Regions from separate parts of the Stenotrophomonas sp. 1L-E-5-B-C3 genome, predicted to be linked through region 1. Evidence: predicted binding sites of a transcription regulator. Region 1 holds the regulator's gene; the other holds the start of a gene.

Region 1 (15,660 bases):
ACGCCGCCAGCGAGCGGCAACTGATGGCCTTCGCCGATGCCGCGATGTACCAGGCCAAGGAATCTGGACGCAACGCCTTCGTGCTGTTCGCCGACTGGATGAACGACAGCGCCGAGCAGCAGTTCCGATTGCTGGCCGACCTGCGCCGGGCGATCGGCAGCGAACAGCTGTTCCTCAACTACCAACCCAAAATCCGCGTGGCTACGCAGAAAGTTGCCGGCGCCGAGGCACTGATCCGTTGGCGCCATCCAGAACATGGCCTGATCCCGCCGGATCGGTTCATCCGCCTGGCCGAGCGCAGCGGCGCGATCAACGACATCGGCCGCTGGGCGCTGGACCAGGCCTGCCAGCAGTTGCGCCGCTGGCACGACGCCGGGCATGAAGGCTGGTCGATGTCAGTGAACCTCTCACCGGTGCAGTTCAGCTCACCGCACCTGCTGCAGGATGTGCGTGAAGTGATCGAACGCTACAACATTGCCCCGCGCCACCTTGTGCTGGAGATCACCGAAAGCACGGTGATGCGCGATACCGATACCAGCCTGCGCCTGCTGCAGGCGCTTTCGGCACTGGGCGTGGGCATCTCCATCGATGACTTCGGCACCGGCTACTCCAGCCTGCTGTACCTGAAGCGGCTGCCGGCCACCGAAATCAAGATCGACCACGCCTTCGTGCGCGACCTGGAGCACAGCGCCGAGGACGTGGTGATCGTCTCGGCAATCGTGGCGCTGGGCCACGCGCTGGACATGGACATCGTCGCCGAAGGCGTGGAAACCGCCGCCCAGCGCGCCTACCTGGAGCGGCTGGGCTGCGACTACCTGCAGGGCTATCTGCTCGGTCGCCCGGTCGATGCCGCCCGCTTCATGCAGCTGCACGACCTGCCCCGGCCTCGGGTGGAGCTGGCGCAGAGCCCGCCGACGGAGCACCCACCCGGCTAACACCGGGCCGCGCCCCCGCCGTCACGAACGGCTCTTGCGACACGCTCCTGTAGAGCCGAGCCGACGCTCGGCTGCACTTCACGCCTGGGCCAGCCGCAGCCGAGCATGGGCTCGGCTCTACAACGCCCTGCCCCTCGGTAGATCCACGCCACGCGTGGATGGGCCGCCCCATCGCGTCACGGAACGGTTCTTGCAAGCGCCCCGGCACCTCCTGCCGCAGTGCCCGTGATGTCCGAAGACGAATCCGCCGGCGAAAAGACCGAACAACCTACCGAAAAACGCCTGCGCGATGCCCGTGAACAGGGCAACCTGCCGCGCTCGCGCGAGCTCGGCACGGCCGCCGTGTTCGGCGCCGGCGTACTGGCGGTGATGGCCATGAGCGGTTCGATCGGCCGCGGCGCCAGCGCCTGGATGAAGCACGCGCTCAGCCCCGAACAGAGCCTGCGGCAGAACCCGAAGGAACTGTTCGGCCACTTCGGTGACCTGCTGCTGCAGTTCATGCTGGTGATCGCGCCGCTGGTCTTGGTCTGCCTGCTGGCCAGCTTCGTCGCGCCACTGCTGATGGGTGGCCTGCGCTGGTCGCAGAAGGCGATGCTGCCGGACATCAACCGCATGAACCCGATGAGCGGGCTCAAGCGCCTGTACGGCCCGGAAGCCATCGCCGAATTCACCAAGTCGTTGTTGCGCGTGGCTTTTGTCGGCGTTGCCGCCGGGCTGGTGGTATGGACCGGCTTCGACACCCTGCGCGGCCTGATCCACCACCCGCTGGAGACCGCTATCACCGACGGCCTCGGCTTCACCCTGCGCCTGCTGCTGGCCACCGCCGGCGCGATGCTGGTGCTGGCGGCCATCGACGCCCCGTACCAGCGCTGGAACTGGATGCGCAAGCTGAAGATGACGCGTGAAGAGCTGCGCCGGGAAATGAAGGAAAGCGAGGGCAGCCCGGAGGTAAAGGGCCGCATCCGCCAGCTGCAGCAGCAGATGGCCAACCGCCGGATGATGGAGGCAGTCCCCACTGCCGATGTGGTGGTGGTCAATCCGACCCACTATGCGGTGGCCCTGAAGTACGAGGGCGGTGCCATGAACGCTCCCAAAGTGGTCGCCCTGGGCGTGGACGAGACCGCCCTGCGCATCCGTGAAGTGGCCGATGGCAACAAGGTCGCCATCGTCTCGGCGCCGCCTTTGGCACGCGCCTTGTATCGGGAAGGCCAACTCGGAAAGGAAATCCCCGTGAGACTGTATTCGGCCGTGGCCCAGGTCCTGTCCTACGTCTACCAGCTGCGCGCCTGGCGCACTGGCCCGATGCCGGACAGCCCGCACATCCAGGTGGATGAATTCGGCAAGGGAGGCCGCCCGTGAGCGCCCAGCCCTCCCCCGGCTTCAACACCCGCCGCGCCCTGGAAATGATCCGCCAGGGCCTTGGCGCGCCGCTGATCGTGCTGGCACTGCTGGCCATGGTCGTGGTGCCGCTGGCCGCGCCGGTGCTCGATGCGCTGTTCACCTTCAACATCGCCATCTCGCTGATGGTGCTGCTGGCGGTGGTCTACGTGAAGCGCCCGCTGGACTTCACCATCTTCCCGATCGTGCTGCTGGTCACCACCATGCTGCGGCTGGCGCTGAACGTGGCCTCCACCCGCGTGATCCTGCTCAACGGCCAGAACGGCCATGACGCGGCCGGCAAGGTCATCGCCGCCTTCGGCGAGTTCGTGATCGGTGGCAACTACGCGGTCGGCATCGTGGTGTTCGCGATCCTGACCATCATCAACTTCGTGGTCATCACCAAGGGTGCCGGCCGCGTCTCGGAAGTGACCGCGCGCTTCATTCTGGACGCCATGCCCGGCAAGCAGATGGCGATCGACGCCGACCTCAACGCCGGTTTGCTGACGCGTGAAGAAGCCAAGCTGCGCCGCGAGGAAGTACGCGAGGAAGCCGACTTCTACGGCGCGATGGACGGTGCCAGCAAGTTCATCCGTGGTGATGCCATCGCCGGCATCCTGATCCTGTTCATCAACATGCTGGGCGGCCTGGCCGTGGGTGTGCTGCAGCATGGCATGCCGTTCGGGGATGCCGCTGCGACCTACACGCTGCTGTCCATCGGTGACGGCCTGGTGGCGCAGCTGCCGGCGCTGCTGGTCTCCAGTGCGGTGGCGATGCTGGTCACCCGCGCCTCGCGCTCGCAGGACATGGCCCAGGCGATGAGCGGCCAGGTGTTCGGCCAGTACCGCGCGCTGGCGATCACCGCCGGCATCCTCGGCGTGGTCGGCCTGGTGCCGGGCATGCCCAACGTCGCTTTCCTGACGCTGGCCGCGATTCTGGGCTTCATCGCCTGGAAGCTGTACCGGAAGAGCAAGCTACCGGCTGCCGATGCCACCGCCGGCAGCAGTGACGCCGCCGCACTCACTGCGCTGGGCCGTCCGGCCGCACCCGCGGCCACCGCCGAACTGAGCTGGGACGAGCTGCGCCCGGTCGATCCGCTTGGCCTGGAGGTTGGCTATCGCTTGATCCCGCTGGTGGACAGCAACCAGGGCGGCGAACTGATGGCGCGGATCAAGGGCGTGCGCCGCAAGCTGACCCAGGACGTCGGCTTCCTGATCCCGTCGGTGCACATCCGTGACAACCTGGAACTGCCGGCCAATGGCTACCGCGTGCTGGTGCACGGCGTGCCGGTGGCCACCGCCGAGATCCATCCGGACCGTGAGCTGGCGCTGGACCCGGGCAGCGCGCTCGGTGCGCTGGAAGGCATCGCCGGCAAGGACCCCGCCTTCGGCCTGGACGCGACCTGGATCCAGCCGCACCAGCGTGCGCAGGCCGAGACGCTCGGCTACACCGTGGTCGATCCGGCCACCGTGGTCGCCACCCACCTCTCGCACCTCATCCGCGAACACGCGCCGGAACTGCTCGGCCACGAAGAAGTGCAGCACCTGCTGGCCAACCTGGCCAAGAGCGCACCCAAGCTCGTCGAAGATCTGACGCCGAAGGCACTGCCGCTGTCGGCGGTGGTACGCGTGCTGCAGAACCTGCTGATCGAGCGCATTCCGATCCGCCAGTTGCGCAAGATCGCTGAATCACTGGTCGAACACGCGCCCAACAGCCAGGACCCGGCCGTGCTGACTGCCGCCGTGCGCACTGCACTGGGTCGTTTCATCGTGCAGGAGATCGCCGGAATGTCGGCGGAGCTGCCGGTGTTCACGCTCAACCCACAATTGGAACGTGTCTTGCAGGAGTCCACGCAGGGCAACGGCGCCGCGCTGGAACCCGGACTCGCTGAGCGACTGCACCAGAGCCTGGCCGAATGTGTCAGCAAGCAGGAAGCGCGCAACGAGCCCGCGGTCGTGCTGGTACCCGGCCCGGTGCGCGCCGCGCTGGCCCGCCTGGTCCGCCACAGCGTTCCGTCGCTGTCGGTCCTGGCCTACAGCGAGGTGCCGGAGGACAAGCGCCTGAAGCTGGTCGGAACGATCAGCTGACGCCGCCCTCCGATGCGCCAGAAAACAGACACCACTTTCGAACCAACGCAACAGACAGATACCAAGGGGAACCCGCACCGTGCAGACCACCGACCACCCGAGTTCTCCGACCGCCACCCCGCCGTCTTCGTCCCGTGACCACAGCATGAAAATCAAACGATTCGTCGCCGCCGACATGCGCTCGGCCATGAACCTGGTGCGCAAGGAACATGGTCCTGACGCCGTGATCCTGTCCAACCGCCGGATCGAGGAAGGCATCGAGATCGTCGCCGCCGCCAACTACGACGAGAGCGCCGTGCAGCGTGCACTGGAAGCCTCGCGTCGTGACATCGCCCCGCCGCCGGCACCGAAGCCGCGCAACGCTGCCGATGCGGTGATCGCTGCTGTGACCCGTCGCCGCAGTGCCACCCCGGCACCAGAGCCGGTGGCTGCGACCACCTCGGCCGTTGCCGCGCTGGCCCGCGCTGCCGTCGGTGCCACCGGCCGCACCCTGGACAGCGCCGACGAGATCGTGCCGACCCGCGGCAGCACCGGCTTCGCCGCAACCCTGGCGCGCGCTGCCGTCAACGAACCGGCGCGTGCGGAACAGGCCTTCGGCCCGTTCGCGGATGCCGTCGCCGACGCTGCCGCCACACCCGCCGCGATCGCGAAGGCCAACCGTGCCCGCTTCCAGATCGATCCGCCGCATGCCGAGCACCAGCAAGGCCCGGCCCCGGCCGTGCAGCCGCCGCCGCTGCCGGCCAGCGTTGTGGCCGACGCGCAGTCGCAGACCTTCGCCGACGAACCGTCGCTGGCGGACGCAACCATCGACACCGCCCCGGAACCGACCCTTGCACCGGCCCCGGTGCTGACCGTGGTCGCCCAGGACGATGCCGAGATCCGACAGCTGCGCCAGGAAGTGGCCGGCATGCGCCATGTGATCGAGCGCGAAATGAACCGCTTCACCGACGAGCGCCTGCGCGGCTGCCCGGTGCGCGCCACTGCGCTGGACCTGATGGACGAGTACGGCTTCGACGCCGGCCTAGCCCGCGACGTGGCCATGCAGATCCCGCTGGAGACCGAGGCCCACCGCGGCCGCGGCCTGATGCTGGGGCTGATCTCGCGCAAGCTGCCGATCGCCCCGGTCGATCCGCTGGAGGAAGGCGGCGTAATCGCCCTGGTCGGCCCGACCGGCGCCGGCAAGACCACCACCATCGCAAAGCTGGCCTCGCGTTTCGCCGAGAAGCACGCGCCGCGTGACGTGGCCCTGGTCACCACCGATACCACCCGCATCGGTGCGCGTGAGCAGCTGTACGGCTACGGCCGCCAGCTCGGCATCGCGGTGCACGAGGCCAACAGCGGCACCGACCTGGACCAGCTGCTGGAACGCTTGAAGGACTACAAGCTGGTGCTGATCGACACCGCCGGCCTGGGCCCGCGCGACCGCGCCCTGGCCGCCCAGCTGCAGTGGCTGCGTGCCGCCCGCCAGGTCCGCACCCTGCTGGTGCTGCCGGCCAACACCAGCTTCGGCGACATGGACGAGGTGGTCCGCCGCTTCGGCGCGGCCAACCTGCAGGGCCTGGTGCTGAGCAAGCTGGACGAGACCGGCCGCTTCGGCAACGCCCTGTCGGTGGCCGTGGACCACGCCCTGCCGATCACCTGGGTGACCGACGGCCAGGACGTTCCGGAGGACCTGCACCGGGCCAGTGCAGCCAATCTCGTACTTCGCCTTGAAGATTTGCGCCGCGCGGCCGATATGCCCTGCAACCCGGAGTTGAACCATGCCGTCGCGTGAGTACGCCAAGCTGACCAAGACCTTCCCGCTGTCGGCCACCCGCAGCGAGCCGCTCGGCCCTGTGCGCACCATTGCGGTCACTGGCGGCAAGGGCGGCGTGGGCAAGACGAATGTGTCCGCCAACCTGGCCGTGGCGCTGGCCGGCATGGGCAAGCGCACGCTGCTGCTGGACGCCGATCTCGGCCTGGCCAACATCGACGTGATCCTGGGGCTGAACCCCACCTTTACCCTGGCCGATCTGGTCGCCGGCCGCTGCTCGCTGGATGACGTCATCGTCGAAGGCCCGAACGGCGTGCTGGTGGTCCCGGCCGCGTCCGGCCGCCGCCACATGGCCGAGCTGGCCCCGGCCGAGCACGTCGGCCTGGTCAACGTGTTCTCCGAGCTGGAACGCGAGCTGGACATCATGGTGGTGGACACCGCCGCCGGCATCAACGATGGCGTACTGACCTTCTGCCAGGCCGCACAGGACACCGTGGTGGTGGTCTGTGACGAGCCGGCCTCGATCACCGACGCCTACGCACTGATCAAGGTGCTGTCGCGCGAACGTGGCGTGGACCGCATCCAGGTGGTGGCCAACATGGTGCGCGACCCCAACGAAGGCCGAGTGCTGTACGAGAAGCTGACCCGTGTCTGCGAGAAGTTCCTCGCCGATGTCTCGCTGAACTACCTGGGCTGCGTGCCGCAGGACGATTGGCTGCGCCTGTCGGTGCAGCGCCAGCAGCCGGTGGTGAAGGCCTATCCGTCCAGCCCGGCCGCGCTGGCCATCACCGAGATCGCGCGCCGTACCGCGCGCTGGCAGGCGCCGACCGAACCGCGTGGCGGCGTCGAGTTCTTCCTCGAACGCATCCTCAAGCAGCGTGGGGTGACGGCATGAAAGGCGCAGCCCAGTACAGGGAAGTGCAGCGCTCGGCGGCGAACGAAGTCATCGCCCAGCACTCGGACCTGGTGCGGCGCATCGCCCACCACCTGGCCGCGCGCCTGCCGGCCAGCGTCGAGGTCGATGACCTGATCCAGGCCGGCATGATGGGCCTGATCGAAGCCTCGCGCAGCTACGACGCCGACCAGGGCGCCTCGTTCGAGACCTATGCGTCGATCCGCATCCGCGGCTCGATGATCGACGAGATCCGCCGTGGCGACTGGGTGCCCCGCTCCGTCCACCGCCGCGCTCGTGATGCCGCCGCCACCATCCGCCGCCTGGAGCAGAGCAGCGGCCGCGCCGCCAGCGCCACCGAAGTTGCCGCGGCGATGGAGATGCCGCTGCCCGAGTACCTGCGGCTGATGGAAGACGCCGCACGTGGCCAGGTGCTGAGCCTGGAGTCGCGCATCGAAGACCAGGGCGAGCTGGACACCGTCACCCAGGGCGGGCCGACCCCACAGCAGGTGCTGGAACGCGGCGAGTTCGGCCGCGAGCTGGGCAAGGCCATCGGCCACCTGCCCGAGCGCGAGCAGCTGGTGCTGTCGCTCTACTACGAGCAGGAGCTGAACCTGAAGGAGATCGGCGCGGTGCTTGGCGTGAGTGAATCGCGGGTCTGCCAGATCCACGGCCAGGCGGTGCTGCGCCTGCGTGGCCGACTGAAGATTTTCGAGGCGGCGGACGCCGGCCTCGAAGAATGAACATGCCCGAGGCGGCTGCCCCCGGCCGCCCGGACTGAACAACAAAGGAACTCTGCTTTGAACAAGAACATGCGCATCCTGATCGTCGACGACTTCTCGACCATGCGTCGGATCGTCAAGAACCTGCTGGGCGATCTGGGCTTCACCAATACCGCCGAAGCCGAGGACGGGCATGCCGCGCTGTCGCTGCTGCAGAGCCAGCCGTTCGATTTCGTGGTCACCGACTGGAACATGCCGGTGATGACCGGCATCGAACTGCTCAAGGCGATCCGCGCCGATGCCAAGCTGAAGACACTGCCGGTACTGATGGTCACCGCCGAAGCCAAGCGCGAGCAGATCATCGAAGCCGCCCAGAGCGGGGTGAACGGCTACATCATCAAGCCGTTCACTGCGCAGACCCTGGAAGAGAAGCTCGGCAAGATCTTCGAACGCCTGGCGGCCAGCGCCTGATGGATACCACGGTCGACAGGAACGCCCTCGCCTTGCGCCTGCAGGAAGCCCTGGACGCATTGGAGTCCGGTGACGAAGCCGCCTGGCGGCAGCGCATCGACGGGCTGGTCGCGCTGCGCACGCAGCCGATGATGAGCGGCCTATCGCGGCTGGCCCGCGAGCTGGGACAGGCGCTGGGTGAACTGCCGACCGTGCCCGATGAAGCCGGCGAACTGGACGACGCCTGTGCGCGCCTGGACCACGTGGTGGCGATGACCGAACAGGCCACCCACCGCACCCTGGACCTGGCCGAGGAATGCCGCAGCCTGACCGAGCAGCTGCGCGCCGAAGGCCTGCAGCCGGGCCAGGACGCGCAGCTCGAGCGCATCCGCCACAACCTGACCGAGATCGCCCTGACCCAGAGCTACCAGGACCTGACCGGGCAGATCATCCGTCGCGTGGTCGGCATCGTACGCCGCGTGCACGAAGGCTTCGGCGCACTCGGCCTGCCGCCGGAACAGCATCGCTCCGACCCGGAACTGGCCGGGCCGGCACTGAAGGGACTGGACCGCCACGCGGTCTCGCAGAACGACGCCGACGACCTGTTGTCGGACCTGGGGCTGTAAGCATGAGCGCGGTATCCGACGACATCACTGCCGATTTCATCATCGAGGCGCAGGAAATCCTGGATCGCCTGGGCGAACAGCTGGTGTCGCTGGAGCAGGCACCCCAGGACGGCGAACAGCTCAATGCGGTGTTCCGCGGCTACCACACGCTGAAGGGTGGCGCCGGCTTCCTCGGCGTGACAGCCATGGTTGAACTGTGCCATGCCGCCGAAGAAGCCCTCGGCGCCGCGCGCGCCGGCCAGGCGGTGCTGCAGGCCCACCATTTCGATGCCGCCCAGCAATCGCTGGATTACCTGCAGTCGATGCTGGATGCGGTGTCCTCGGGTACCGAACCGGGCTACGCGCCCCCCGAGCTGATCGCGCAGTTCGATGTACACGGTGGCGCCACCGCCACGCCGGCGGCCGCCGCTGCGCCCACCACCGGTGGCAGTGACCTGATCACCGACGATGAGTTCGAGGCCCTGCTCGACCAGCTGCATGGCGGCAACGCCCCGACCGCAGTCGCGGCCGCGAAGAAGGCCGACGACGGCCTGATCAGCGAGGACGAATTCGAAGCCCTGCTCGACCAGCTTCACGGTGGCGCCGCACCCGGCACCAAACCGGTCGCCGCAGTGCCGGCGGCAGCAGCGACGCCCGCGCCGCGTCCGGCCGCACCCGCTCCGGCGGCCAAGCCGCCCGCCAAGCCACTGGCCGAAGCCGAGCACACCGTGCGCGTGGATACCAAGCGCCTGGATGCGATCGTCAACCTGATCGGCGAACTGGTGCTGTCACGCAATCGCTTGAAGACCCTGCGTGCGCGCCTGCGCGACGAAGAGCTGGACCGCGCCGTGTCCACGCTGGACATCGCTACCGCACGCCTGCAGTCGGCGGTGATGCGCACCCGCATGCAGCCGGTGGGCAAGGTGTTCTCGCGCTTCCCCAAGGTCGCCCGCGACGTTGCCCGCTCGCTGAAGAAGGAAGTGGACCTTGAGCTGATTGGCGCCGAGACCGAGCTCGACCGCAACCTGGTCGAAGCCCTGGCCGACCCGCTGGTACATCTGGTCCGCAACGCCATCGACCATGGCGTGGAAACGCCCGAGCTGCGTGAAGCCCAGGGCAAGCCGCGGATGGGCCACGTGCGGCTGTCGGCACAGCAGGAAGGCGACTACGTCAGCATCGAGGTGCAGGACGATGGCGCCGGCATCGATCCTGAAAAACTACGCGCGAAGGCACGCGAGAAGGGCCTGATCGACCCGGAAGCCGCGGCCCGCCTGAGCAGCGAGGAATGCCTGCATCTGGTGTTCCTGCCCGGCTTCTCGACCAAGCAGCAGGTCACGGATATCTCCGGCCGGGGTGTCGGCATGGACGTGGTGCAGTCACGCATCCGCGAACTGAGCGGCCAGATCCAGATCCAGTCGGAACTCGGCCGCGGCAGCCGCTTCCTGATCCGCGTACCGCTGACCCTGGCGATCCTGCCGACCCTGCTGGTGCAGGCCGGCGAAGACGTCTACGCCTTGCCGCTGGCACGTGTGATGGAAGTGCTGCACGCCCCGCGCACCTCGCTGGGCTGGTTCGACGGACGTGCCGTGCTCGACCGTCGCTCGCACACCCTGGCGCTGGTCGATCTTCGCCAATGGCTGGATGTGACCCCGGCCGCCTCGCCGCTGCTGACCATCGTTGTGCTGCAGGCCGGTGAAGCCCGGTTCGGCCTGGTCGTGGACCAGGTGCGAGGGCGCGAGGAAGTGGTCATCAAGCCATTGCCCAAGGCACTGCGTGGCCTGGCCGGTTATGCCGGTGCAACCTTGATCGGCGATGGTCGCATGGCCCTGATCCTGGACGTGGACGGACTGCGCTGAACCCCGCCGGGCATGGCCCGGCGCTACCGGAAGCGGCCGCCCAGGGTAGCGCCGGGCCATGCCCGGTGACCCGAAGAACTGTGACTACCGTCTGTACACGACTTCCCGGTGTCTCAAGTCCCATTCACACAAGCCGATACCGGACCCATGGATAGACTCAGCCTCATTGGACTCTTTCTCGCCCTGGCCTCGCTGGTCGGCGGCAGCATCCTCAAGGGCGCCGGCCTGGCGTCGCTGTGGTCGCCTGCCGCGTTCGTGATCGTCATCGTCGGTACCGTCGCCGCGATCCTGCTGCACACCTCGCCGGCGGTGTTCAAGCACGCCTTCAAGATCGTGCGCTGGGTCGTGCGTCCGCCGCACAGCGACCGCCGCGAACTGATCCAGCAGATCGTCGAATGGAGCAACATCGCACGCCGCCAGGGCCTGCTGGGCCTGGAAGCACAGGTGGAAGCACAGCAGGACCCATTCCTGCGCAAGGGCCTGCAGCTGCTGGTGGACGGCGTCGAGCCCGAATCAATCCGGCACATGCTGGAAATCGAACTGGGCAGCCAGGAGCATCAGGACCAGGCCGGCGCCAAGGTCTTCGAGGCGATGGGCATCTACGCGCCCACGCTGGGCATCATCGGTGCCGTGCTCGGCCTGATCGCGGTGATGAAGAACCTCGCCGACCCAAGCAAGCTCGGCCATGGCATCGCCGCCGCGTTCACCGCCACCATCTACGGCATCGCCTCGGCCAACCTGCTGTTCCTGCCGATCGCCGCCAAGCTCAAGAGTGTGATCTCGCACAATACCCGCGACCGCGAAATGGTCATCGAAGGCCTGATCTCCATCGCCCAGGGCGAGAATCCGCGCAACATCGAAACCAACCTCTCCGGCTTCCTGCACTGACATGGCCCGCCGCAAGCACCACGAAGAGCACGCCAACCATGAAGCATGGGCGATCCCCTATGCCGACCTGATGACGCTGCTGCTCGCCTTCTTCGTGGTCATGTACGCGATCTCCTCGGTCAACGAGGGCAAGTACCGGATCATGGCCGACGCGCTCACCGATGCCTTCGGTGGCGCACCGCGCACCATCAATCCGGTGCAGGTCGGCAACAAGCAGGTGCAGGGCGGCGGCTGGGATAGCCCGTCGGTGATCAAGTCCGGCACCAAGGTCGGCCCGTCCGCACCGGCGCCCTCGCACGACCCGACCCTGCTGCCGTCGATGGCCTCGCAGATGCGCATGCCGGTGTCGGTGCACAACCAGGAACAGATCGCGCGCGCCGAGCGCCAGCTCAGCAGCATCGCCGACCGCCTGACCGCCGCGCTGGCACCGCTGATCGACCGCGGCATGATCAGCGTGCGCCGCACCGAGCTGTGGATCGAAGTGGAGATCAACAGCGACATCCTGTTCCCGACCGGCTCGGCCGCGCTGGACGTGCACGCGCGGCAGACCCTGGCCAGCCTGGCCGAGGTGCTGCGCGACGTGCCCAACAGCGTGCGCGTGGAAGGCCACACCGACAACGTGCCAATCGCCACCGCCACCTTCCCGTCGAACTGGGAACTGTCGGCCGGACGCGCAGCCAGCGTGGTGCATCTGTTCGCCGACCAGGGCGTGCAGCCCTCGCGGCTGGCGATGGTCGGCTACGGCCAATTCCGCCCGCGCGAAGAGAACGACAGCGCGCAGGGCCGCAACCGCAACCGGCGGGTGATGGTCATCATCCTGGCCGATACCACCCACGCGGTCGATCCGCTGGGCCAGCGCCTGAACGCCGCAACCGGTGCTGCCAACAGCACCGGCACCGAACAAGCCGCCGCAACTCCGGCTACCGCCCCCACCTCCCCCATCGCACCGGTGAAGTTGCCGCCGGTGCCGGCTGGCAGCCGTGTCGGCGCCGCCGTTCCCCCGGCAATGAAGGAGTAAACCGATGCGCATCTGGGCAGTCGCCAACCAGAAGGGCGGAGTCGGCAAGACCACCACCACCCTCGCCCTCGGCCGTGGCCTGGCTGCAATGGGCCACCGCGTGCTGCTGATCGACCTCGATCCGCATGCCTCGCTCAGCCGCGCCTTCGGCGTACCGGTGGATCCACCGCCGGCCGGCGTGCTGGAACTGTTCGGTGCGCCGCCGGCCGACCTGTCCAGCTTGTGCCACGCCAGCAGCATCCATGGCCTGGACTACGTCTGTGCGCAGTCGGCGCTGGCCACGCTGGAGCGCCGCAGCGCCAACCAGCCCGGCCTCGGCCTGGCCCTGCAGAACGCGCTTGCCCGCCATCAGGGACAGCACGACTACATCCTGCTGGACTGCGCACCGACCCTCGGGCTGCTGATGATCAACGCACTGGCCGCGGCCGACCGCCTGATCATTCCGACCCAGGCCGAACCGCTGGCGCTGCATGGACTGGACGGCATGGTCCGCACCGGCGAGATGGTCGAACGTTCGCGCCGCCGCCCGTTGCCGATCTCGATCCTGCCGACCCTGTTCGATCGCCGCACCCGCGCCGGCAACGAGTCGCTGCGCACCATGCAGGACCGTCATGGCGCGCGTGTATGGGAAGACGCGATTCCGATCGATACGCGCATCAGCAATGCCGCCGGCCTGACCCTGCCGAGCGTCGGCGAGGACTACCCGGGCCGCGGCCTGGCTGCGTACCGTCGCGCCCTGAACTGGATCCTCGGCGAGGATGCTCGCGCCCTGGAGCAGGCCGCATGAACAGCACCGGCGTACTGGACGACTATCTGGACGAGCTGCTGGGCGAGGCGATCGCGGTGGCATCACCCGCCGTGCCGCCGCTGGCCAGCACCGGATCACGCCCGGCGAGCACAGCGGCACCGGAACGCGAGCCGACCTGGGATGACCTGCCGGCCGAAGTGATCTACGAAACCGAAACCGTCGCCGCTGCGCCTGCCATGGACGACGCCGCGCTGGAAGCCGCCTTCGAGGCCGCATCTGCACCGGGCAGCGCCGGGCCACGCCCGGCGAGCGCAGCGGAACCGGAACGCGAGCCAACCTGGGACGACCTGCCGGCCGAAGTGATCTACGAGACCGAAACCGTCGCCGCTACCCCCGCCGTGGACGATGCAGCGCTGGAAGCCACTTTCGAGGCCGCCTCTGCACCGGGTAGCGCCGGGCCACGCCCGGCGAGCACAACGGCACCGCAACGCGAACCGACCTGGGATGACCTGCCGGACGAGGTGATCCACGAGACCGCTCCTGCGCCGACCCCAGCCACTGCAACGTCCGCCCCGGAGCCAACCTGGGACGATCTGCCGGATGAGGTGATCTACGAGACCGATCCGGCCGACAGCCATCGTCTCGCCCACACCGACAGCCCCGGCCTGCAGGCCGCATTCGAGGCGGCCGCCGGTGGCGAAGACGTCCCCACGCCGCCACCCGCCGCGGTTGCAGCACTGGCGCCCGCACCACGCCCCACCGCTGCACCGGCTGCGGCAGCACCGCCGCCGCGCGTGGCCGTGGACGCACCCAGCGGCAACCGACCTGGCACCTGGCAGGAGCTGCAGGCGCAGGCACACCGCCCGGCCAGCAGCCCACATCCGCAGAACCGCCGCGCCGGCGAGCGCACCTCGCGCTGGCTGCGCCTGCGTTGTGGTGCCCAGGCCTATGCACTGGAACTGCTGAAGGTGCAGGAGGTGGTCCTGCCGGTACCGTTGCTGCCGTTGCGCGGCACCGCTCCGGCCATGCTCGGCATCATGAACCTGCGTGGCCAGGTGGTGCCGGTGATGGACCTGGGCCTGCACCTGGGCGCCACCGCTGCCGAGGACGACGCCCAGACCCGCATCGTGGTGCTGGAGGAAAACGGCGAGACCCTCGGCCTGCGCGTGTCGGCCGTGGAAGACGTCGCCAACCTCACCGATTCGCAGATCGAGCCGCCTGATACGGCGCGCATCTGCCAGATTTCCAATGATCTGTTCCGCGGCGTGGCCCGGGTCAGCCAGCGGCCGATGATCCTGCTCGATGCCACGCAGCTGCTGAGCTGAGCGGAAAAAGGGGACGGAGAGGATTAAGTCGCAATCGACCAGGCTCTCCCGCAGCCACCCTCGGCAACGGCGACCACGCAGTGGGGACGTAAGGTGTTGACCCAACGGATCAACTCCTTGCGTCCCCGACAGGCACCGCATCGGCGCAAAGCGCCGAGCCAGTTGCGACTTAATCCCCTCCGTCCCCTTTTCAACAGCGACCGCATCGACGCCCCGCGCCGATTCCCCTAAAGAACCCCGCTGGGGTGCCGTTATGGATCACGGAACCGTTTGTCCGGAGCAAGCATGAGCATTGTCGAACTGGGTGAGGATCTCGGCATCGAGAGCAGCACCGAGCTCAAGAACCGCCTTTCGCCACTGGTGGCAGAGGCAGGCGAGCTGACCCTGGATGCGAGCCAGGTCACCCGCATCCACACGGCCGCCGTGCAGGTGCTGTGTGCGTTCGTGCAGGCCCGCCGCGAGGCAGGCCTTGGCACCGGCTTCCACGGTTGTACCGCAACCTTCCGTGACGCCGCACGCCTGCTGGGCGTCACCCAGGCCCTGGGCCTGGACGTAACCCATGACAACCTGAAATCTGTGGAGAACGCTGCATGAGCGCACGTATCTTGGTGGTGGACGATTCGGCGTCGATGCGCCAGATGGTTTCCTTCGCCCTCACCTCGGCCGGTTTTGCCGTCGAAGAAGCCGAAGACGGCGCGGTCGCGCTCGGTCGCGCAAAGGGCCAGCGCTTCAATGCGGTGGTCACCGACGTCAACATGCCGAACATGGACGGCATCGCGCTGATCCGCGAACTGCGCCAGCTGCCGGACTACAAGTTCACCCCGCTGCTGATGCTGACCACCGAATCGGCCGCCGACAAGAAGTCCGAAGGCAAGGCCGCCGGTGCCACCGGCTGGCTGGTCAAGCCGTTCAACCCCGAACAGCTCGTCGCCACCGTGCAGAAAGTGCTGGGCTGATCGCCCCGCACTGCTCCCCCTCTTCGCTTCCGGATCGCCACTGCCATG
Region 2 (15,660 bases), on a different contig from region 1:
TGATGTTGCTGTTGATGTTGATGTTGCTTCAGACGTTGCTCGTCAGCAGTCGCGGCCGCAGGCCGCGCGGAACCTACAAATGCCGCAGTTCTTGCTTCAGCGTCGCCACGCAGCGGCGGCTGACTTCCAGCGGTTGCTTGCCATGCCGCAGCACCGCCTGCACCTGCCCACCCGTGCCACGGCGCAGCTCGACCAGTTCGTGGCGCGCCACCAGGCAGTTGCGATGGATGCGGATGAAGCGGCTGGCGAACTCTTCTTCCAGCGACTTCAACGACTCCTCGATCAGGTCCTCGCCGCGCGCGTGGTGCACCACCACGTACTTCTCTTCGGCCTGCAGGTAATGGATGTCGTCCAGCGGAATCAAGCGCAGGCTGCCGCGCAGGCGCGCGCACAGCATGCTGCGGGCCTGCTGCCCGCGGTGGTCCTGCGGCTGGCCATCACGGCCGGCCAGGAACGTGCGTGCACGTGCGATCGCTGCCGCCAACCGCTCGGCACGAACCGGCTTCATCAGGTAATCAATCGCGGCCGCCTCGAACGCCGACAGCGCATGCGCATCGTAAGCAGTGCAGAACACCACCGCCGGGCGCGGCTCGAAGCTGGCCAGGTGGCGGGCGGCTTCCAGGCCATCCAGCCCGGGCATCGCGATATCCAGCAGGACCAGGTCCGGCTGCAGTTCCGCGCACGCGTGCAGGGCCTGCTCGCCGTTGCCGGCCTCGGCCACCACATCCACGCCGTCCTGCGCTGCCAGCAGGCTGCGCAGGCGCTCGCGTGCCAGCGGTTCGTCATCGGCGATGACTACCCTCACGATCGTCCCCTCACTGGATCGGCACTGTCACCTGGCAGGCATAGTAGCCCTCGCTCCAGCCGGCCGTCATCCGCGCGGTGCTGCCGAAGCGCCAGGCAAGGCGATGGCCGATGCTGTGCTGGGCATGACCCGCGCCCCGCGCCAGGGCCAATCCCGGGGCCTGCGGGTCGGGCGCCGGATTGCGCACACGGATCTGCAGCTCATTGCCCTCGCGGACGAGCTGCAGTTCGATGGTGCCGCCCTCGGGCAGGCGCGAGATGCCGTGCAGCACGGCATTCTCCACCAGCGGCTGCAGTACCAGCCTCGGCAATGGCAGGTCCCAGGGCAGCGGCTCGTCGCGCTGCCAGCGCACCTGCAGGCGCTCGCCCAGGCGCAGCGATTCAATCGACAGGTAGCGCTCGGCCAGCTCGCATTCGTCGCGCAGGGTGGAATCACCCTCGCCCGCCCCCAAGGCTGCGCGGAACAGATCGGACAGGTCGAGCACCGCGCGCTCGGCCACTGCCGGGTCGCGATGCAGCAGGCTGGCGATCAGGTTCATGCTGTTGAACAGGAAATGCGGGCGGATCCGTGCCTGCAGCGCATCGGCCTGCGCGCGCGCGTTGGCCTGCACCTGTGCGGCCCAGCGATCACTCACATAGAAGTAGCGCAGGGCCAGTGCGGTGATCAGTGCGGTGGTTGCGGCGCTGCCGAGGGTGAAGCGCCAGAAGCTGATGCCATGGGCGAAGTTGTCCCCCAGCACCGCATACAGGGCGTGCACGATGCCGGCGCAGACCACTGCGATCAGCGCCGCCAACGCAATCGCCGCGACCGCGCCCAGCAGCTGCGGCAGCTTCGACAGCGCCTGCCGCAGCAGGCACAGGCTGGCGGTTACCGCCAGCGCCAGCCACAGCGCGAAGCCACTGGCCGACAGCAGTTCGCCAAAGGTCCAGTGGCGGCTGCCGTCGGGCGCCAGGGCCAGCACCACCACCACCAGCTCGGCCAAGCCGAGCATCGCCGCCAGCCGTGGCAGGCGGCACAGTTCCGGCATCCACGGCGGTGTGCTGGCCGGAGGCATGGCTCAGGCGGCGCCCAGGCGTTCCTGCAGCCAGTCACCCAGCGCCTGGATTTCTTCGGCGCAGATCTGGTGGGCCATCGGGTAGCTATGCCATTCCACCACCAGGCCCAGCGACTGCAGTGCCTGCGCGCTGTGCGCAGCCACTGCCTGCGGAATCACCGGATCGGCGCTGCCGTGGGCCATGAACACCGGCACCTGCACGGCACCTTCAATACGCTTGGCGGTCTCGGCTTCGGGCAGGTAGGTGGACAGCGCGATCAGGCCAGCCAGCGGCGCGGTACGCGACAGCGCGGCGGTGAGGATGACGGCACCGCCCTGCGAGAAACCGGCCAGGAAGATCTTCTCCGGTGCGATGCCACGTTCGATCTCGCGGGCGATCAGCGCATCCAGCTGCAGCACCGATTCCTGCACGCCGGTCATGTCGGCACGCGATCGGAAATCCATGCCGACGATGTCGTACCAGCCGCGCATCGGCACGCCGTTGTTGATCGTGATCGGCCGCACCGGTGCATGCGGGAACACGAAACGCAGCGCCGGCCAGTGCGGGCGTACCAGTTCCGGCACGATCGGCGCGAAGTCATGGCCATCGGCACCAAGGCCATGCAGCCAGATCACCGACCACTGCGGCGAAGCGCCGGTTTCCTGTTCCACCGTTTGCAGCATGATGCGGCTCCTTCAAGTTCGAGCCGCATTATGCCGCTGGCGCAGAGGAATCAGTACAGCGGCGGTTGCTCGGCCGCTTCCCGGCGCAGCTGGGCGGCGCGCACCAGTACCGGTGGCGGGATGTTCTCCTCGGGGATATCGAGCAGGCCAAGGCGGTGCAGGAAGGCGCCCGGGCCACGCGAGGACGTAAGTGCCACCACCGGAATGGCCAGCACCATGCCGATCACCACCGGTGCCATCCACGCCGCCAGCGATGGCGACACCGCCCACGCCAGCACGCCCATGAAGGCACCGAACACGCCCAGGCCACCGTAGCCGCGGATCAGCGCCATCCAGGATATGCCGCCGTCGTCGCGCTGCTGGGCGTCCCAGCCCGAATCGCGGCCGGACAGCACTTCGGCCACGCCACGCGACTGCACGTACATCACCACCGGCGCCATCAGTGCGGCCAACACGGTCTCCACCAGCATCGACACGAATGCACGGATCGCGCCGCCGCAGCCGCGCCGGTCGACCGGGTCCAGCAGCATCGCCAGGTACCCCAGCACCTTGGGCATCAGCAGCACCGCCATGGTCGCGGCGAACAGGCGTACCACCTGTTCCTCGTCCTGGGCGCGCCAGTACACGCTGGGCGACAGGTGCAGCAGGGCGTTGAAGTCGATGCCCTCCTGGAACAACGGGATGGCGATGCCGATCAGCATCAGCATCGCCCACATCGGCGCGGTGAAGTAATGGCCGATGCCGATCAGCATGTGCACGCGGCTGATCCAGTGCAGGCCGCGGCTGCCCACCACCTTGCCGTGCTGCAGGTTGCCCTGGCACCAGCGGCGGTCGCGCACCAGCATGTCGGTCAGGGTCGGCGGACCTTCCTCATAGCTGCCGCCCAGGTACGGCACCATGTGCGCGGCCCAGCCACCCCGACGCATCAGCGCCGCTTCGACAAAATCGTGGCTGAGCACATGGCCCCCGAACGGCTTGCGTCCCGGCAGCGCCGGCAGGCCGGCCTGATCGGCGAAGGCGCGCGTGCGGATGATCGCGTTGTGGCCCCAGTAGTTGCTCTCGGCGCCGTGCCACCAGGCCACGCCGCGGGCGATCACCGGCCCGTACACGCGGCCGCCGAACTGCTGCATGCGGGCAAACAGGGTGCGGCCACCGATCACCGAAGGCAGGGTCTGGATCAGGCCAACGTCGGCGTTGTGTTCCATGCCGGCCACCAGGCGCACGATGCTGTCGCCGGTCATCAGGCTGTCGGCATCCAGGATCAGCATCTGCGGGTAGGCGCCGCCGAAGCGGCGCACCCAGTCGGCGATGTTGCCGGCCTTGCGCGCGCCGTTGTCACTGCGGCGACGATAGAACAGCCGCCGCTGGCCGTCGGGCACGCGCTCACGCAGCTCGGCGAACACCTGCTCCTCGGCCCGTGCAATGTCCTCGCGGCGGGTATCGCTGAGCACGAAGAAGTCGAAACGTTCCAGCTGCCCGGTGGCCGCCACCGATTCGTAGATCGCCTGCAGGCCGGCCAGCAGCCGGCGCGGGTCCTCGTTGTAGGTCGGCATCAGCAGCGCGGTGCGGCTGTGCACGGTCGGCAGCGGTTTGTCCGGGTCGATGCCGAGGCGGTAGCCACGGTCGAACACGGCGGTCAGGAAGCCGGCCACGGCGCTGGCGAAGGACAGCGCGATCCAGGCGAACAGGCCTACGAACAGCACCAGCAGGCACGCTTCCAGCACGCTGATGCCGTTGCCCGACAACACCCGCCACATCATGCGCGTGGCCACGGTGGTCATCACCGCGGTGCCGCCGAGGATGTACAGCCGGCGCAGGCCGATCATGCGCGGCGAGGTGCGATGCCTGCGGACTTTCAGCTCGCCTTCGCGCAGGGTCTGCTCGGGCATCTGCAGCGGCGATTCAGCAGGCAGCAGCGCCCAGCCGGCGTCAAGCCGGGGCGTATCCGCTTCCGCGTGGATGGTCTGCACCCCCATCGCCGCCTACTCCGCGCAGTCGGCACGGCCGGCCATCCCGGCCGGGCTGCATGCACGAAGGTTCCCGGCGCGCCTTCCCGGCGCCCGCACTTGTCCTGGCTGTGCCGGCCTGTGGCCGCACAGTCGATGTCTGTCACTACCGGAACCCACACGATCTCCAACGGGGCGGAATCGAAAATGCGGCGCCAGTCTAGGGCGCTGGATGTAAGCCGCGCGCGAAGGTGTACGCCGGGATTTACCCCCATTCAGCAAACAGCAGGCGATCTCCGGGCGGGACAGCCGGATGTCGCTTGATCGCCCCAGGTACTGGATCGTAACAAACGCGAACGGTTATCATTTCATTAACCAGGCAGGTCACCGTCCTCACACGGTCGAGACCCACCCAGCTGCGCCGGTCCAATCCGCGCGCCCAACGACCCATGGAAGGGGGCTGCCTGCTGTCTGCGTGCGCCTGCTGCTTCCACCGGGTCTCCCTCCTCCGATGGAAGCCGTCATGTCCCTGTCGTCCCACCTCCGTAGCGCGCGCCTGTCGCGTACCCGCCTGGCCACTGCCCTGTCTGCCGCCTGCCTGCTAGCCCTGCCCGGCCTGGCCGCCGCCGAAGCCAGCGCCGATGCCTCCACCAAGGACCTGGATACCGTGGTGGTCACCGCCTCGGGCAACCAGCAATGGATCAAGGATGCCCCGGCCAGCATCAGCGTGATCAGCCGCGAGGACATCGCGCGCCAGCCGGTGCATGACCTGGCCACCCTGCTCAGCCGCGTTCCGGGCGTGACCGGTGGCCTCAGCGCCGTTGGCGAACAGTCCAAGATCAAGCTGCGCGGCATGCCGTCCAACTACACGCTGGTGCTGGTGGACGGCAAGCGGATGGGCAGTTCGGCCTCGACCAACTATCGCCCCGATCTGGGCCGCCAGGATCTGAACTGGATCTCGCCCGACCAGATCGAGCGCATCGAAGTGGTCCGCGGGCCGATGTCGTCGCTGTACGGCTCCGACGCCATGGGCGGCGTGATCAACATCATCACCCGCCGCATCGGCGACGAATGGAACGGCAGCGCCACCCACAGCTACACCCGCCCGGGTGACGGCAAGCGCGGCGACACCCAGCAGATCGGCGCGACCTTCTCCGGCCCGCTCGGCGAGCGTTTCGGCCTGCGCATCGGTGCAAACAGCATGCGCCGCGATTCGGACCAGTCCAATGGCGGCGTCTACGGCAATGCCTATGCCGGCGAGAAGGACCGCAATGTCGACGCACTGCTGCAGTGGAAGCTCAGCGACGCGCAGGAACTGTCGCTGGAAGCCGGCCACGGCGTGCAGCAGTCCTTCATCGATGCCTCGCTGGAAAAGCAGGACGAAGGCGCCTGGGGTGCCAGTGAACTCAAGCGCAGTTCGCTGGCGCTCAACCACGATGGCAAGTGGAACTTCGGCAACTCGAAGATCAGCGCGTACTGGACCGAGTACAAGAATGACATCGGCGCCACCGGCCGCTCCGAGGCGACCGACACGATCATCGAAGGCAGCCTGACCACACCGTTCACCCTGGGCGTTGAACACCAGTTCGCCGTGGGTGGCCAGTGGAAGCGCCAGGAACTGACCAACACCGATACCATCGGCCGCGCGCCGATCGACTACGCCGGCAACGCGGTCAACGGCTCCGACCTGCAGGTGGATACCTGGGCGCTGTTCGTCGAGGACGAGCTGAAGCTGCACCGCACGCTGGCCCTGACCCTGGGCGCGCGCCTGGACCACCATGAGAAGTTCGGCGGCCACGTCAGCCCGCGTGCGTACCTGGTCTGGCATCCGGCCGAACAGTGGACGATCCGCGGTGGCGTCTCCAAGGGCTTCCGTGCGCCCAGCCTGACCGAGAACTCGCCCAGCGCGGCCACCCAGTCCGGCGGCCGTGGCTGCACCTCGCTGATCCCGCTGGGCTATACCCGTGGCGGCTGCTACATGGCCGGCAACCCGGACCTGGATCCGGAAACCAGCACCAACCGCGAGATCGGCATCAGCTTCGACAACGACCTGGTCGATGCCGGCCTGACCTACTTCCATACCGACTTCAGGAACAAGATCGAATACGCACCGCTGGGCAAGTTCAACGGCATCTGGTGGACGCGCATGAGCAACGTGCAGCGCGCGCGTACCAGCGGCATGGAAGGCAACCTGAACTTCCGCTTCGGCGAGCACTGGCGCTGGCGCACCTCGGCGACCTGGATGAAGGAAGCCAAGAACCTGACCACCGGCAGGAACCTGATCGATACCCCGGAGTTCTCGGGCTACTCGTCGCTGGACTGGACGCCCAACACGACGTTCTCCAGCAGCCTGTCGGCGCAGTACACCGGCAAGCAGACCGGCACGGCGACGACCTTCCTCAAGGCCTACACCCTGTATGACCTGACCGCCGCCTGGAACGTCAACGAGGTACTGACCCTGCGTGGTGGCGTCAGCAACCTGGCCGACAAGAAGCTGTACGCGGAGGGCTCCACCGACTACTTCGTGGCCGGGCGCAGCTACTTCCTGAGCATGACCGCGCGCTTCTGACCGGCGACGCGCGCCGCGATCGCGCTGGCGGCGGGCCAGCGCGATCGGCGGTGTTGCGGGTTACTCGCTTTCCAGCGCGGCCGGTGCCGCGTTCTGCGTGGCCGCCGTGCGCGCACGGTCCATTGCCACCGCCAGTTGCTGGCGTGCGAGCAGTTGTTGTGCCTGCACCACTTCAGGTGTCGGCAGGAGCACCGGTCCCGGTGCGTTTTCCGGTGTAGCAGGTGTGGTCATGCAACCTCCATGGACATCCCGCCGCTGCCCGGATCCAGCTGGGGCGGCGGCGGAACTGCGCACCCTATCCTAAAAACAAGGCGGGTGGGTGACGGTGCGGCGCCCCGCCGCAGGCCCATACATGCCGGACGCGTCACATTTTTGACGGCCAAGGGTAGTTTCCTGAACCGGCGGCCTCGTATCATGTAATCGTTTTCCTACAAGGACGTAATCGTCAATGAACGCAGTCGACCTCACCCGCTTCAGCCCGAAGTGGCAGTTCCGCTTCAACTTCTTCCAGCAGCACGGCGCTCCCAAAGAGCCGGGATTCAAGCAGGCCTGGAAGGCGCTCTCCTTCGGCGACCGCCTGAAGATCAACATCAATTTCTTCGCGTTCTTCTTCGGCTTCATCTACCTGCTCATCCTGGGCATGTGGCGCAAGGCGCTGGTGGTGATCGGCATCGGCATCGTGCTGGGCATCGTCTCCCTGTTCCTGCCGGACGTCGTCGCGCGTCCACTGTTCATTGCCATGAACTTCCTGGTCGCCGCCAGCACCAACTACAGCTACTACCTGGAGCAGGTGAAGGGCAAAGCCAGCTGGAACCCCTTCGAAGGCATGTTCTGAGCGATTGCGGTTGCCGGACCCGGTTCCGGCATGCCAGCAAGCTGAAACAAGGACGCCCGGCCTTTGCCGGGCGTCCTCATTTGTGCGGGCTGTGGCTCAGGCCGCGTAGCGTGCCACGGCTACCGGCTCGGCCTGCAGACGGAAGCGCGATACTGCCACCGCCAGCTGTTCGGCCTGCTCTTCCATCGCGCGTGCAGCAGCACTGGCTTCCTCCACCAGCGCAGCGTTCTGCTGGGTGGTCTCGTCCATCTGCACTACGGTCTGGTTGACCTGCTCGATGCCCGCCGACTGCTCGCGTGACGCCGCCGAGATCTCGGCCATGATCTCGTTCACTCGACCGACCTGGCCGACGATTTCCTGCATGGTGCGGCCCGCACCGTGCACCAGCTGCGCACCGGCACCGACCTGTGCCACCGAGACGTCGATCAGCTCCTTGATCTCCTTGGCCGCGCCTGCCGAGCGCTGGGCCAACGCACGCACTTCGCTGGCGACCACGGCGAAGCCACGGCCCTGCTCACCGGCGCGCGCCGCTTCCACTGCCGCGTTCAGTGCCAGGATATTGGTCTGGAACGCGATGCCATCGATCACCGAAATGATCTCGGCAATGCGCTGCGAGGAGGCCTCGATCTGTTCCATGGTCTGCACCACCTGGCTGACCACCTGCCCACCCTCACTGGCGACACCTGCTGCGGAGCCGGCCAGGGTGTTGGCCTGAAGCGCGTGGTCGGCATTTTGGCGCACGGTGGAGGTCAGTTCTTCCATCGAAGCGGCGGTTTCTTCCAGGTTGGCGGCCTGCTGCTCGGTGCGACGCGACAGGTCACTGTTGCCGGCGGCAATCTCACCGGCGGCCAGGCGGATGCTGGCGGCCGACTGCTGGATCTGGCCGACGATCCGGGTCAGCTGCTGCACGGTACTGTTGGCATCGTCGCGCATCACTGCGAACACGCCGCGGAAGTCGCCCTGCATGCGCGCGCTGAGGTCACCAGCGGCAATCGCGCGCAGCAGCGTCGACAGCTCGGCCAGGTTGTGGTCGCTGACCTCCATCATGGTGTTGAGGGTTTCGACCATGCGGCGGAAATCGTGGTCGAAGCGCAGGGCGTCGCCGCGCACCGCGAAGTCACCGGCAGCGGCTGCAGCAGCCAGCTGCTGGATCTGATCGTTGATCGCCGCCAGATTGCTCTTGGTGGTGGCCATCGCGGCGCTGAACACTGCCTTCTCGCCCGGCAATGCTTCCATGTCCACGCTGAGGTCGCCCACTGCGTAGCGCTGCATCACCTCGACCAGGCGCTGGGTGACCGCATTGCTGGAGGCCACCAGCTGGTTGCTGTCGGCCACCATGCGGCCGTACTCGCCAGGGAATACAGAGGCGTCCATGCGGTAGCTGAGCTCGCCGGCATCGTGGCGACGCGCCATTTCGGACTGCGCGGCCATCACCGACTGCAGCTGGCCGCGCATGCCCTGCATCGCCTCCAGCAGGCGCCCCACTTCGTCATTGCTGCGCGTCGGCAGCGCACTGTCCAGCTTGCCGGCGGCGACGTCAGAGGCCACGCGCACCGCTTCGGCCAGCGGGCGGATCGCCAACCGGCGCAGCAGCACGTAGACACCTGCGCTAAGGGTCAATGCGGCCACCACGCCGACCAGCAGGGTCAGCCACAGCAGCTGGCGCGCCTCTGCCACGATCACCGCATGCGGCATCACCACGCCCAGCGCGAAGCGCTGCGGGGCATCGCCCACGCGCAGCGGCACGTACACACGCACATTGCCGGCTGCGTCCGGGGTGAAAGCTTCGAAGCGACGATCGGCAGCGATGTCGGCCAGCATGCTGCGGGTCAGTGCATCGCTGCGCGGCTTGCCGATTTCAGCGGCATTGGCCGAGGCCAGCACCACGCCATGGGGTGAGAGCAGCTCGACGCGGCCGGCGCCCATCGGCGTCAGCGTGGCGAGGTGCTTCTGCAGCGCGGCCAGCGAGAAGTCGACGGTAAACACGCCGAGGAACGTACCGTTTTCGACGATCGGCGTGCTCAGCGTGCTCATCAGCACCTGCTGGCCGCCGATGTCATAGGCATAAGGCTCGCTCACCTTCGCCAGCTTGTCGCGGCTGGGCACCATGTACCAGTCGCCGGAGCCGCTGGCGGTCTCGGTGTAGTCGGTCATCGTCGACTGCTGCGGCTTGCCATCGTGCCAGGCCCAGTAGCTCATGTAACGACCGGTGGCATCGTGCGCCTCGGTGTCGACGAATTCGGCATCCTTGCCATCAAACGCATCGGCTTCCCACATGGTGCTCTTGCCCAGCCATTCAGGATGGGTACGCAGCTGTTCGCCGAGCACGGCGGCCAGGCTGGCGCGGTCGGGCGCGTCACCACGCGCACGCTGGGCCAGCACGGCCTCGACCATGGCATCGTTGCTGGCGAAAGCCGTGCCAAGGTCGGCCGCGACCTGGCGTGCCTCGGCGGTGGCTTCGCTGGCCATGGTCTGGCGCGAGGCATTGACCAGGCTGGCGCTGGCTTGGCGATAGATCAGGAACGCGGTCAGGCCGAAGCACAGCAGCGCGATCACGGCGGTGCCGAGCATCAGCTTGTGGGCGATGCTGCCCGGGCGGCGGGCGGCGACGGAGCGGGAAGAAGGCATGGAAGGATCCGCAAGGCAGTTCAGGACGACCGGCACCGCGAGGGCACCGCGCAGGCGCGCGATCCATCGCGCAGGCCACCGGTCGCCGGGCCGGGCCCAGCGCAGGAAGCGCACCGGGTTAGCGGCCGCCCGCCAACGAGGTTGAGGTGGCCCGCCCGCACATTCCTGAACGCACTCAGGAACAGCTCAGCAAGCTGTCAGCTGCCGCCTCATTCGGCCACGCGGTCCTTGATCCACTGCGCCCTCGGCAACACCTCGATGCTGCCGGCGGCGTACTGCTGCAGCACGTCATCGGGGCCGAAGCGCGGTTGCCAGCCCAGCAGGCTGCGGAGGCGCGCGCTGTCGTAGACGCGGTCGATGCTCAGCGGCAACGGCCAGCCCCGGCGTTCGAACTCGGCCAGCAGCTGCGGCGCACGCCGGGCCAGCACCCTGCGCGGTTGGGTCGCCAGCTCAAGGCAATCCTCGCGCAGGAACGGTGTGGGTGCGCAGGCAATGTAGCGCGCGAAGGCAGCGCCCTCATCGTGCAGCAGCGCGGCATGCGCACTGGCGACATCCCGTGCGTCGATGCCGCGATGCAGGCGGAACATCGCCATACGCTCGGGCGGCTCCGGAAAGCAGCGACCCATGCGCAGTACACGCACACTGAAGTCCGCGCTCGCCGCCGCTTCGGCCAGCGCCTCGGCCTGCAGCTTGCTGCGGTGGTAGATGGTGCGTGGCAGCGGCTCGGTGTCTTCATCGATCCAGCGGCACCCACCAGCCACCACCGCATGGCCGTACAGCGCGGTGGTACTGGTCAGCACGAAGCGACGGGCACCGGCCTCCCGGGCCGCCGCCAGCAGGTGCCGGGTCGCATCCACGTTGATCTGCTGGAACACCGCATCCGGCACCAGGCCCACGTGCGGCGCATGCAGGGCGGCGGTGTGGATCACCGCGTCGACACCCTGCACCGCGCGTACGACCGCCTGATGATCGGTGACATCGGCGATGATGCGCGTCGTTGCGAACGGGCTGCGATCCAGCCCCACCACTTCATGGGCAGCGGCCAGGGCGCCGAAGATCGCACGCCCGATCCGCCCGGAACTGCCGGTCAACAGAATCTTCATTGAGTCCATTCACTCGAAGCGCCCGGGAACTACCGGGATGTTTCGATTCTAGGCACCCCGCATGTCGTCTGCGATAGGGCACGGTTGCAATTGTGCGTTCATCTTGACGATGTCGACGTGGCCAGCAACTGCCGTGCGACGAACAGTGGATCGTCTCCGCCGGCGACATCAGGCGTGACCCCGGCGCGTTCCCAGTTGCCGCCGGTACGGAGATTGATCGGTTGCCGGTCCGGAATGCTGATCTGATAGCCATCCGGCAGCAGCACAGGATCATCGAACATATGTGCGGCACCGCCACTGCGGCTGCCAACGATGCGCGCGCGACCCAGCGCCTGCAACGAATAGGCGACGTATTCGGCAGCCGAGCCGGTACGGCGGTCGATCAGTACCACCAGCGGCTTCAGGTACGCCGGCAGGCTCGCCGGTGGCAACGGCACCGGCGTACGTCGGCCACGCTGATCCAGTGCCTGCACCTGGGTGATGTTCGCCTCCAGCAAGGTACGCACCAGCAGGTCGGCGCTGCCGTCATCACCACCGCCGTTCTGGCGCAGGTCCAGCACCAGGCCATCGGTGTCGGCCAGCAGGGTGAAGGCAGCCTCCAGCTTCGGACGGGCCAGATCGAGCGGATAGAAGGTACTCAGCCGCAGGTAACCGATATTGCCCTCCAGCACCTTCACCTCGCGCACGCCGGCACCGTTGGCGCGGGCGTCGGCGCGCCAGGCCATCAGCCAGTCGTCCTGTCCGGCGTGGGCATCCACCCGCTCGACGTGGAAATGGCCATCGAATACGTCCAGGTCCTGGTTCAGGCGCGCGCTGAAGGCCTTCGGATCCGCACAGGTATCGGCGTAGCGCTGTTCGTTCGACCAACCACGCAGGGCATCGGCGATGCGGGCACCTTCCACCGCGTCCAGGTACTGCGCCTGTATCGCCGTGGCCGCCGCCTGCAGCACCGCATCCTGTGCCGGGCAGGAGGCTGCAAGCAGTGCGCCAAGCATCCACGAAACCGCCATGCCCCACCCCGCATTGATGATATGTAAGTGCTTATATATCATCGCGACCATGGATCTCCAACATGCCACCCTGGGCACCCTGCTGCGTGCCCTGCTCGATCAGCTTGACCCGGCCGTCGAGCAGGCCTATCGCGATCTGCAACTGGACTACCGACCCCGCTACACCCCGGTACTGCGCACGCTGGTGGCGCAGGGGCCCTGCCGGATCAAGGACCTGGCACTGGCCTGCGGGCTCAGCCATTCCGCACTCAGCCAGACGGTTTCAGCGATGGTGCGCGACGGCTGGCTGCACTCCGCCGTTGGCGAAGACAGCCGCGAGCGCATCCTGCAGCTGAGCCCGCATGCACTGCAGGCGCTGCCGGCGCTGCAGGCGCAGTGGCAGGCGACGGCGCGCGCGGCACGCAGCCTGGACATCGATCTCGGGCAGTCGTTGGAGCAGGTGCTCCGCGACACACTGCAAGCGCTTGAGCAGCGGCCCTTCGCGCAGCGCCTGCGCGATGGGCGCGTGCGCTGACGCGCTTACTGCTCCGCCGCCATCTCGATCTCACTGAGGAAGGTCCAGCTGCCATTGGCCCACCGAAGCTCCAGCGTGCGGCACTGCGCGGCCAGCGGCGCAGCGTTGCCCAGCACGTATTCCTCTTCGGTCGAACCGCTCAGCCCGGCCTGGGTGAATGGCGCCGACAGCATGCCGATCTTCACGGCGGCGGCGCCCGGCTCGGCACACATCACCTCCACGGCTGTCGGCGTGACGATGCCCCACCCCGGGCGGGTCATCGTATGCAGGCCGATCCAGTCCACCCGCCGGCGCTGGCCAAGATCGATGGTGATGGCGACGTTGCCATGCACGCCCACCCAGCCGGCATCCATCGGATTGCGCGGGTCGCCAACCCGGCGATCGAACAGCTCGTGGCCTGTGCTGTCGGGATAGTTCGCATCCGGCGCCACGCTGTAGCTGTAGGTGGTATGCACCGGATCGACGACGTATGAGGCACCCAGGCCGTACAACCCGCGGTAAGTGTTCATCATCCGTGGCGCTTCGGCATGGCCCTGGCCAGGGCCAACCACCTCGGACATGTGGAACTGGCTGAGCCAGGCAACGCGCTTGCCAGCCGAACGTGCACTCCACAACTGCTGGTTGATGCGCTGCACCGAGGCAGACCGGTAGGCGCCGGACAGCCCGTTGCCGGTATCCAGGAACAACGGACTGCCATGGTTGAACAGTTCGATGTCAGCCCACAGACCGCTGGCACCCAGCGCCGCCGACAGCGCCTGGTAATACGCCTCGGTGGAATGTCCCGGACGATCCCACTGGAACAACCTGGCATGCGAGGCCGCACCGATGCCGTCCTGCCATATCTGCACGTCCACGCCGGTGGCCGTGCGGAACTTCGCCGCAGCGCTGGCCACATTGGCCGGATCGATGCTGGATGACGCCAGGTAGGGCGCGACCATCACTGGCCTGGATGGCGTACTGGCTTTGAGGGCAGCAACGATCGCGCGGTAGAAGGACGCGCGGTCGGCAGGTACCTGTGCAGGCTCATCGGTGATGTACCAACCCGCGAAGGCCGGATGCGAACCGTACTGCTGGCCCAGCTGGGCCAGCGACTGCGCTGCATCCTGCGCCACCGCCGTCGCGTTCTGGCCCTGCCAGAAGGTGGCGCATTGCCCCGAGCTGTAGGTGGTGCCGACCACGACCTCCATGCCGCGCGCCGCCGCAGCATCGAGCACTGTGCCGAGTTTGCCGGGGAATCCAGCGATCCATTCGAAATCCTGCGCGCCGCTGGCGCATCCCACGCCAGCGCGCGTGGCACGGGTCTGGCCGAGGATGATCGTGTCGTTGCCCAGGTCCTGCAGCTCGTCCAGGAACAGCGGCAACTGCGCGGCCGGCAGCTGCTCATCGCTGGCCGAATAGCCAACGTGGACGAAGCTGCCGGTCAAAAGGTTACTGCCTGCATGGGCCGGCGCGGCACATGCGAGCAATACGATCAATCCAATCCTGTTCATTCTGTACGTCCCTGTCGTGGCCAAGTGAGTGGCGTCGTTGCCCATCCTAGCAACAGCGGCCGGCACCCCGCCGCGATCACCGGCACGGCTGCGCAATCGCCTACTTCCGCTGCGCCCGCGGCAGCGCGCGCCCAACGCCATTTCAAGCGGTTGATTCATTCAGCTGCGTGATCGAGCCTGCGCGCACCTTCCCCTTGGAGTTCCTCTCATGCGCACGCCACCGGCACCACTGAGCCTGGACGAACGCAACCGCCGCTGGGCCCTGGCCCGCGACATCATGGCCAGTGAGCAGCTCGATGCGCTGGTCGTGCATGGCGATCGGGAAGCCGCCGCCCCCGCCGGCTTTTCCCCGGACTGCTATTTCACCAACGATCGCCCAGGCTCGATCGTGGTATTCGTCGGCGACGAGCCGCCACGGGTATTCACCTTCGCCTCGTTGATGATCGCCGACCACCTCCAGGCCGGCCTGCGCGGCGACCTGCAATGGATCGCGCCCGAGCAGCTGTGGGTAGGAAAGTCCGGTCAGGAAGTCGGCCGCTGGCTGCAGCACTGTGGCCTGCACAACGCCCGTATCGGCGTGCTCGGGCTGGAACCATACCCGCCGTTCTACTTCGATGGTGCCATGCCTGCCCGCACCCTGCAGGGCATGCAGGCCGCAGTACCGGCGGCGCAGTTCGTACCGGTCTACCGTGCGTTCTTCCAGCGCGCCTCGGTGAAGAGCCAGGAAGAACTGGCACTGATCGCTCATGCTGCCTGGATCGGCGAATCCATGAGCGAGGCACTACGCGCCACCGCCCGCCCGGGGGTCTCCGAAGCCGAGCTGGTCGCCGCAGTCACCGCCACCTGCTTCGCGCTGGGCGGCTACACCGCCGAAGTACTGCTTGGCTCCGGGCCCGAGTATGTCGGCTGGGGGCCGCCCGCCTGGCAGTACCGTGCACAGGCGCCGCGCGTGCTGCGCGATGGCGACCTGGTGCTGTCGGAGATCTTCGCGCTGTATGGGCTGATGGAAACGCAGCATCAGGCTGCCGTCGCGATCGGCGAAG

What was found. Region 1 encodes FliA, which starts transcription of late flagellar genes. Its sites were predicted from a motif close to TAAAGTTTNNCNNNCNNNGGCCGATAA; they were not measured.
Region 2: AC0Z6F_RS16540 (methyl-accepting chemotaxis protein) is a predicted target of FliA. The motif match lies at 10,619-10,645, and genes of this name have one in related genera.

Annotation. Positions count from the first base shown of each region.
Region 1 covers NZ_JBXAWS010000026.1:9,791-25,450, reverse strand. Annotated here, with positions in the region: gene AC0Z6F_RS21180 (putative bifunctional diguanylate cyclase/phosphodiesterase) at 1-935, shown strand, start outside; gene flhB (flagellar biosynthesis protein FlhB) at 1,164-2,294, shown strand; gene flhA (flagellar biosynthesis protein FlhA) at 2,339-4,399, shown strand; gene flhF (flagellar biosynthesis GTPase FlhF) at 4,545-6,173, shown strand; gene AC0Z6F_RS21160 (MinD/ParA family ATP-binding protein) at 6,160-7,047, shown strand; gene AC0Z6F_RS21155 (RNA polymerase sigma factor FliA) at 7,044-7,787, shown strand; gene cheY (chemotaxis response regulator CheY) at 7,845-8,237, shown strand; gene AC0Z6F_RS21145 (protein phosphatase CheZ) at 8,237-8,842, shown strand; gene AC0Z6F_RS21140 (chemotaxis protein CheA) at 8,845-10,677, shown strand; gene AC0Z6F_RS21135 (flagellar motor protein) at 10,825-11,565, shown strand; gene motD (flagellar motor protein MotD) at 11,567-12,583, shown strand; gene AC0Z6F_RS21125 (ParA family protein) at 12,588-13,370, shown strand; gene AC0Z6F_RS21120 (chemotaxis protein CheW) at 13,367-14,656, shown strand; gene AC0Z6F_RS21115 (STAS domain-containing protein) at 14,942-15,250, shown strand; gene AC0Z6F_RS21110 (response regulator) at 15,247-15,612, shown strand; gene AC0Z6F_RS21105 (chemotaxis protein CheA) at 15,658-15,660, shown strand, end outside.
Region 2 covers NZ_JBXAWS010000014.1:5,036-20,695, forward strand. Annotated here, with positions in the region: gene AC0Z6F_RS16505 (LytR/AlgR family response regulator transcription factor) at 74-805, opposite strand; gene AC0Z6F_RS16510 (sensor histidine kinase) at 816-1,859, opposite strand; gene AC0Z6F_RS16515 (alpha/beta hydrolase) at 1,863-2,522, opposite strand; gene mdoH (glucans biosynthesis glucosyltransferase MdoH) at 2,573-4,498, opposite strand; gene AC0Z6F_RS16525 (TonB-dependent receptor domain-containing protein) at 4,992-7,037, shown strand; gene AC0Z6F_RS16530 (hypothetical protein) at 7,098-7,268, opposite strand; gene AC0Z6F_RS16535 (DUF2628 domain-containing protein) at 7,486-7,872, shown strand; gene AC0Z6F_RS16540 (methyl-accepting chemotaxis protein) at 7,969-10,500, opposite strand; gene AC0Z6F_RS16545 (NAD-dependent epimerase/dehydratase family protein) at 10,710-11,603, opposite strand; gene AC0Z6F_RS16550 (S41 family peptidase) at 11,702-12,613, opposite strand; gene AC0Z6F_RS16555 (MarR family winged helix-turn-helix transcriptional regulator) at 12,663-13,127, shown strand; gene AC0Z6F_RS16560 (DUF4434 domain-containing protein) at 13,133-14,617, opposite strand; gene AC0Z6F_RS16565 (M24 family metallopeptidase) at 14,826-15,660, shown strand, end outside.